Linked DNA regions of Prochlorococcus marinus str. AS9601. Each later gene encodes a partner of the first gene's protein in a complex. Links are inferred from orthologs where the notes say so. Each region holds a gene or a part of one and is shown on either strand. Other genes may lie near its edges.

The links. The genes of interacting proteins can lie anywhere in the genome.
Region 2: the proteins of mfd (region 1) and uvrA are in contact, whole or in part, in a crystal structure (PDB 4DFC), measured with the Escherichia coli proteins. The link is inferred for Prochlorococcus marinus str. AS9601 from one-to-one orthologs.

Annotation. Positions count from the first base shown.
Region 1 is NC_008816.1:889,634-894,217, reverse strand. What follows is about bases 258-4,333. They hold mfd (transcription-repair coupling factor), read right to left. Parts: upstream 3,971-4,333; coding sequence 458-3,970; downstream 258-457. Other genes in these bases: A9601_RS14025 (TerC family protein), read left to right, coding at 4,045-4,333; A9601_RS18660 (hypothetical protein), read right to left, coding at 258-385. In the rest of the region: A9601_RS14035 (hypothetical protein), read left to right, coding at 1-221; more of A9601_RS18660, read right to left, coding at 224-257; more of A9601_RS14025, read left to right, coding at 4,334-4,584. UniProt on the Escherichia coli protein: Couples transcription and DNA repair by recognizing RNA polymerase (RNAP) stalled at DNA lesions. Mediates ATP-dependent release of RNAP and its truncated transcript from the DNA, and recruitment of nucleotide excision repair machinery to the damaged site.
Region 2 is NC_008816.1:1,661,179-1,664,689, forward strand. Bases 95-3,511 are described here. They hold uvrA (excinuclease ABC subunit UvrA), read right to left. Parts: upstream 3,199-3,511; coding sequence 295-3,198; downstream 95-294. Other genes in these bases: A9601_RS18200 (AAA family ATPase), read right to left, coding at 3,253-3,511. Also shown: A9601_RS18190 (glycosyltransferase), read right to left, coding at 1-93. UniProt on the Escherichia coli protein: The UvrABC repair system catalyzes the recognition and processing of DNA lesions. UvrA is an ATPase and a DNA-binding protein. A damage recognition complex composed of 2 UvrA and 2 UvrB subunits scans DNA for abnormalities.

The DNA.
Region 1 (4,584 bases):
ATTATTTAATTCCTAATAAAAAATTACTGCTACAAAACATACCTATTACTGTTAATAAATCTTTTTTATTAATTATTGATCTCTTTTCTTATCTCTATGAAATATTCTTGGTGGTTTTTATATTTTCCTCTTCTTTTGCGGCTATGATCTTAATGGTAGGTTCTTTTTATAGGTTAATTAGAGTATCTAAAAGAAAGTCTAAACAAATAAGTTATAAATAATTTCAAATAGGTTGCATCAAGCCACCACTTCCTGAATCAGAATCATCATCATCATTTTCTGTTTCCTCTCCAAATAATGCAAATATACCAAGTACAATTGATGAAAGAATAATAGATAAGGGTAAAATCGAAGTTTGTATTCCGACGTCTATATATTCACCCATAAAACAAATAAATTTTTATAAACCTAACCGAAATCATACATATTCGCGGATTTTAAATAATTATTTAATAATTTATTCTTTTTTCATAAGAAGTTCTTTATCGAAATTCTTTATTTCTCTTTCAAAAGATTCGAACCACAACATAAGTTGATCAATTTGATTTTGAATTTCAGTTGCACCTAAACCCCTTATAGTGATGATTGATAATTGTTCGCCTTCATTAAAATTAAATTTATTTTGAACACTACTTGCCAAAGAATTTTTAAGAATTTTAAAAGTAGAATTTTTTAATTTTGTCTCTATCAAGATGTTTGGCTTTTTGAGCTTGATCTTACTAAAACCACATTTTTTAGCTAGTAATTTTAGTCTCATTATCATAATTAAGGACTCAACAGGTTTGGGTAAGTTTCCATATCTATTTACCCAGTCTGTAGCTAATTCAGTTAATTCATCATTTTTTGAACATTCAGTAGCAGATTTGTAAGCCTCAAGCTTCTCTTCTCTGTTTAATATCCATGTTGCAGGTATAAAAGCATTTATTGGTAAATCAATTTGAGTATCGTTAACTTCAGGTATCTCTTGCCCACTGATTTCTGAAATAGCCTCATGGAGCATTTCTATATATAAATCATATCCAATAGCATTAACCTTTCCACTTTGTTCTTCTCCTAATAAACTACCAACACCTCTTATTTCCATATCTTTCATTGCAAGTTGGTAACCACTTCCTAGTTCTGAAAAATCTTTTATAGCTTTCAATCTTTGTTTTGCAGCGTCATTAATTTTATTTATATCTGGATAAAACAACCAAGCATGTGCTTGTACACTGCTTCTACCAACTCTTCCTCTAAGTTGATAAAGTTGTGAAAGGCCAAATTTGTGAGAATCTTCAATAATGATTGTATTTACTTTAGGTATGTCTAATCCACTTTCAATTATTGTTGTGCATATCATAAGATCTACTTCTCCATTATTAAAAGCAATCATTGCATTTTCAAGCTCTGTTTCGTTCATTTGCCCATGAGCAACAATAAATTTTAAGCTTGGAAAAATATTTTTTAATTTATTTAAAGCTTGATTAATATCAGAAATTCTTGGAAGAACATAAAAAATTTGACCTCCCCTATCAAGTTCTTGATTAATGGCAGTTCTTATAACATCCATATCTATTTCAGCTAAATAGGTTTTTATTGATCTTCTTGATGGAGGAGGAGTATTTAGTAAGCTCATTTGTCTTAGTCCAGATAAACTCATATAAAGAGTTCTTGGAATTGGAGTTGCCGATAGAGTTAATACGTCTATGCTTGTTTTGATTTTTTTAATTTTCTCCTTTTGCCTTACTCCAAATCTTTGTTCTTCATCAATTACAAGTAGTCCTAAGTTTTTTATCTCTATTTCCTTTCCTAAAATTTGGTGCGTTGCTACAACTAAATCAATTTTGTTATTTTTCAAACCAGCATAGATTTCCTTTCTTTCATTAACGGTTTTGAATCTATTGAGTAATGATACTTTTATTGGGTAAGGTGAAAATCTATTGCTTATTGTTCTCCAATGTTGCTGAGCTAGGATTGTTGTGGGAGCAAGTAATATTACCTGTTTGCCTGATGTAATAGCCTTAAAAATAGCCCGAACAGCGACTTCTGTTTTGCCAAATCCTACATCTCCACAAACTAGCCTGTCCATTGGCTTTTCGCTTTCCATATCAGATTTTATTTCTTCTACAGCAGTAATTTGATCAGGTGTTGGTTGATAAGGGAATGATTCCTCTAATTCATCTTGCCAAGGACCATCTTCTGGGTAAATGTAACCCTTTAATTTCTCTCTCTTTGCATAAAGTTTTAAAATATCGACAGCAACTTTTTTGATTTGTTTCTTATTTTTGTCTTTTATTCTTTCCCATTCCGTCCCTCCTAATTTATTTATTTTTGGCTTTATTTTTCCACTTGATCTATATCTGTTAACACTACCAAGTTGATCAGCGGCAACACTTATCTTCCCATCCTGATACTGAATGACTAAATAATCTCTTGAATCTCCAGTTATATTTATTTTTTCTATTTTTAAAAATTTTCCTATTCCATGATTTTTATGAACTATAAAATCACCGGGACTAATCTTGTTTACGTTTATATTTGAATTTACACTTCTTTTTTTTCTTCTTATGAATACATTATGAAAAAGAGATTGTTGTGAAAATAATTCTTTATCTGTTATTAGGACAACTTTCCAAATTGGAAGATAAAAACCCTCGATTTCATAATTGTTCTTATTTTTTAAAATTAAAGGAGTTGAATTATTAATTGACTTAAATGCTTCATCAATATCATTAGGATTGTTTAAGAAATTTGTATTACATTCGTGCTCAAAAAGTAAAGTCCTAGTCCTCAATGGCTGTGCTGATAATATCCATACTTTCTCATTATTTTTTATATTTTTATTTATATCATTGGATAATTTTCCTATATTTTTAGAGTATGAATTTATTCTTTTATCATTTAACAAAAACTTATTATCAATATTGGTTTTAGATTCAAATTCATAAAATTTTATCAAATTAAAATTTCCTAGTGAATTTAATATTTCGTCAAACTTTAAATGTAAATTAGGTTTGGCCTGTAAATTAATATCATTATTTTTAAGGTTCTCATTTAATTCATACTCACAATTATCAAAATTACTTTCTGAATCTTGATACCAATTATTTGCAAATTTAGTACAATCTTCTAATTCATCAATTACGAGAATTGTTTCCCTATCAATAAAATCTATTATATTTGAGGGGGTTTTTTCAATTATTCCTAAATACCGATCAAGATTATTTTTATTTATATCTTCTGAATTAAAAATACCGTTCTTAGAAAAATTATTTAACTTATCTTTAATTAGCAAATTAAATCCAGCCTGTATTATTTCAATATTATTAATACTTTCTAATGTTTTTTGTGTATGGGGATCATATTCTCTTATCTTCTCAATTACATTATCAAAAAATTCTAATCTTATAGGAAACTCATTATTGACGGGATAAATATCTATTATTTCCCCTCTCCTACTCCAGAATCCCTCTGTTGAAGTTACATTATCCTTCGTATAACCAAGTAAAGAAAGTTTATTTGCTAATTCTTGAATCTCGATTTGAACCCCTTTTTGTAAATTCAACTTATTTTCAATTAATAAGTTTTTATTTATTAGATGAGGTTGTAGTGATCTCTCTGTTGATATAACAATATTAAGTTCATTTTTCTCTTTTTTTATTAATTTGGATAAAACAGTAAGCTGACTAAATTCAATCTCTTTGGATTTATTAATTGATGAGTATGGTAGATGTTCTTTTGGAGGATAATATAAAACTGCTTTATCATTTATACTTTCAAAATAACCAATCCATTTGTAGGCAATTTCTACATTAGGACAAATTAATAATATATTTTTTTTCTCTTTTTTTGCGATGCTATCTAAGATTATTGATTTAGCATATCTACTTGAACCAACAATATTTAATTCATTATTTTTTGAAATTCTTTTTACTAATTCAGAAGTAATTTGTGAGTTCGAAATATAATCAACTAAAGTATTTAAACTCATTTATAGTTATCAATCTTGATTACAAATATCCGATATATTATATTAGATTTTATACTGATTGTGAATAATATTTGATGGATTCAGCTGCAATAAATTCTTTTATACCCACGCTAGATCAGGTAGATAGTTGGTACGAAATCTTTACACTTTTACCAATATTAATTGCTCTAGAATTATTATTATCGGCAGATAATGCTGTCGCACTAGCTTCTCTTACTAAATCCCTCGACACTTCAGAATTAAGGTCAAGAGCCTTAAATATTGGCATAACAATATCTTTATTATTTAGGATTATTCTGATCATATTATCTAATGTTCTTCTAAAGTTTATTCTTATTAGAGTTTTTGCTGGTTTTTATTTAATATACTTATTCTTCTCAAATGTTTTTTTAAATTCAGATATAGAAAACACCGAAAATGGGACTGAAAATAATAAAAATAATTTTAGGTTCTTAAGAGTTGTAGCACTTCTTTCAATTACTGATTTTGCTTTTTCCATAGATAGCATCACTACTGCAGTAGCTATCAGTGATCAATACATATTAATTATATTTGGAGCTGTGATTGGTGTATTAGCCTTAAGATTTACATCGGGGATTTTTCTAAAACTTCTG
Region 2 (3,511 bases), 770 kb from region 1 along the record:
TGTTTGCCCTCCTGTATCTGCATCCCTGCCTAATTCAAGATTTTTAGAACGTATAAGACCATGTAAATGTAAATGTAAAAATTTCAACCTCATTCAGCAAGTCCTCCGTTCAACGGCCTTTAATACAAATAAGCTGAATTTTCAAAGGAAATATTAAGAAAGCATTATGATTTGAAATTTTTTTAATATAAAAGTTTTCAAAAAACCAGTTACAGAATAGTTTTATGCCTCTTTATAAAAAGAATTTTTTTTGCTGTAATAATTTAAATAAAAAGAAATACAACAAAAATTTACTTATTTCAGAACCTTTTTAAGATATTTTGCTGTATGACTTGTAGGATTTTTAGCTACATCCTCAGGAATACCTTCTGCAATAATTTCTCCTCCTTTATCCCCTCCATCAGGTCCTAAATCGATAATCCAATCTGAACATCTAATAACATCTAAATTATGTTCAATAACAATTACTGAATTACCTTTATCTACCAAACGTTGTATCACATCCATTAATTTATGAACATCATAAAAACTTAACCCTGTCGTTGGTTCATCAATCAAATATAAAGTTTTTCCAGTAGCCCTTTTTGACAATTCCGTGGCTAACTTAACTCTTTGAGCCTCTCCTCCAGATAATGTAGGAGCTGGCTGGCCTAATTTGACATATCCTAATCCAACATCAACCAATGTAGATAATCTGTCCGCAGCTTGAGGTATTGCTGAGAAAGTTTCTGCAGCTTGTTCAACAGTCATCTCTAAAACATCAGATATATTGAAACCTTTATATTTCACCTGAAGAGTTTCCCTATTAAAACGAGCTCCTTTACATACTTCACATTGAACATAGACATCAGGTAAAAAATTCATTTCAATTACATTGACTCCCTGACCTTTACAAGCTTCGCATCTTCCACCCTTCACGTTAAAGCTGAATTGACCAGCTTGATAACCTCTTGCTTTTGCTTCTACTGTGGCAGTAAATATCTGCCGTATAGGATCAAAAGCACCGGTATATGTAGCAGGATTTGATCTTGGAGTTCTTCCTATAGGAGATTGATCAATTACGATAACTTTATCAATTGCCTTTATACCCTTTAACTCTTTTACTCCTTGCGGGAAAGGGACTTTTAATCCTAGAGAATGACATAATGCAGGATGAAGTAATTCATTTATCAAAGTGCTCTTCCCACTTCCACTCACACCAGTTACAGAAACTAATCTTCCTAAAGGAAATTCAACAGAAATATTTTTTAAATTATTTTTAATACAATTATTTAAAATTAAACTTTTTTTTACAGATGATCTACGTTCTTTTGGAGTAGGAATCGACTTCCTACCACTGAGATAAGCTCCAGTTAATGACTTTTCGGAATTTAAGACATCTTGATAAGATCCTTTAGCAATAATTTCCCCACCATAAACACCTGCCCCTGGACCAATATCTACTAAATAATCTGCGGATTTCATAGTATCTTCGTCATGTTCAACGACGACCAAAGTATTTCCCAAGTCTCTTAAGCTTTTTAATGTTTCTAATAATCTGTCATTGTCTCTCTGATGCAAGCCAATACTTGGTTCATCTAATACATATAAAACGCCAGTAAGACCTGCACCTATTTGTGTGGCCAATCTAATACGCTGAGCCTCACCACCAGACAAAGTCATAGCAGGTCTGTCTAAAGTCAAATAATCTAAACCTACATTAATTAAAAACTTCAAACGTAAACGAATCTCTTTTAATACCAATTCACCAATCTGCTTTTGTTTTTCTGATAAAGATATATTTTCTTTCTTTGTCTTACCTAAACCCATGATGCGCTCTACGTGATTTAAGGTTTCAGAAACGCTTATAGAAGTTAAATCAGTAATGTTGTATGGGCCAAGTTTAACAGCCAAAGCCTCAGGTCTTAATCTTTTTCCAGAACATGTCTTACAGGGAACTAATTCTAGATACTTTTCTAATTTTTGTTTAACTGATTCTCCATTGGCTTCATTCAATTGCCTTTCTAATATTGGTAAAATCCCCTCAAAAGGTCTTTCAAAACCACTAGAAGTTTTAAAACGACTATCAGCTTGAATTAAAATTGGTTTATCTGATCCCAAAAGCAGAACTTGTTTTTGCAAATCACTTAAATCTTTCCAAGGAGTTTTTAATTCAAAACCATAGGCTTGTCCTACGGAATAAAGTAAAGAGAAGTAATAAGTATTATCTTTTTCACTCCAAGGAGCTATTGCAGCATAAACAGGCAATGTTTTATCAGGTATAACTCTATCCGCAGTAAATTTTTTTAAATAACCAATCCCATGACAATCTGGACATGCCCCATATGGGCTATTAAAAGAAAATAATCTAGGAGAAAGTTCTTCAACAATAGAGCCATGCACAGGACATGCATAATTTTCTGAGTAAAGTTTTTCTCTCTCCAAGTTAGAAGGTAAGTTTTCTCCTTTTTTTGGAACAACTTCTACTATTGCTAGGCCATCACCTCTTTTAAGACAAGTTTGTAGAGAATCATTTAATCTTTCTTGTATTCCATCTCTTGCAATTAATCTATCAACTACTACCTCAATATTATGAATTTGATTTTTATCTAATTCAATACTATCAGCAAGTTCTCTTACCTCTCCGTTGATTCTTACCCTAGCAAATCCTTCAGCAGCTAGTCCACTTATTAATTTTGTATGTGTTCCTTTTTTTCCTCTTACAACAGGAGCCAACAATTGGTACCTTGTTCCTTCTGGCAAGAGAAGAATTTGATCAACCATTTCATCAATTGTTTGCGGCGCTATTGGAATCCCGCAGTGGTGACAATGAGGCTCACCAGCACGACCAAACAATAATCTTAAATAATCTTGTATCTCTGTTACTGTTCCAACTGTTGATCGAGGATTATGACTTGTAGATTTTTGATCAATTGAAATAGCAGGTGATAAACCTTCAATATTGTCAACATCTGGTTTATCTACTTGACCCAAAAACTGCCTTGCGTATGCCGAAAGACTTTCAACATATCTTCTTTGACCTTCAGCAAAAATAGTATCAAAGGCTAAAGAACTTTTACCACTTCCACTCACACCTGTAAAAACTATAAATTTGTTCCTAGGTAGAGAAAGATCAATATTTTTTAAATTATGCTGTCGAGCTCCTCTAATATTGATTGAGTTATCTTCTCCAAAACTACTATCAACCTTATTAACCATGTTTAAATCTAAATTTTGATTTAAAAAGGTTATTATAGTAGAATTTTTTCTATTTTACGCAGCTGAGCAATCAAGTAGTCTAGAAGCATATTCGTTTACTTCGCATGAACCTCCACCTATAAGTTCTATTAGTTCATTTTTTCTTTGATTTTTTGTAGTTAGTTTTGCAATTGAAGTATAAGTTATTCCATTAATAACGTTTTTATGAACTTTGAAATGAGCTGATCCCCTAGCAGCTAGAAATGGCTGATGTGTAATACATAAGACTTGTTGATTTTTAGAAATTTCTTTTATAAGCTCAACCAAAGAAAAT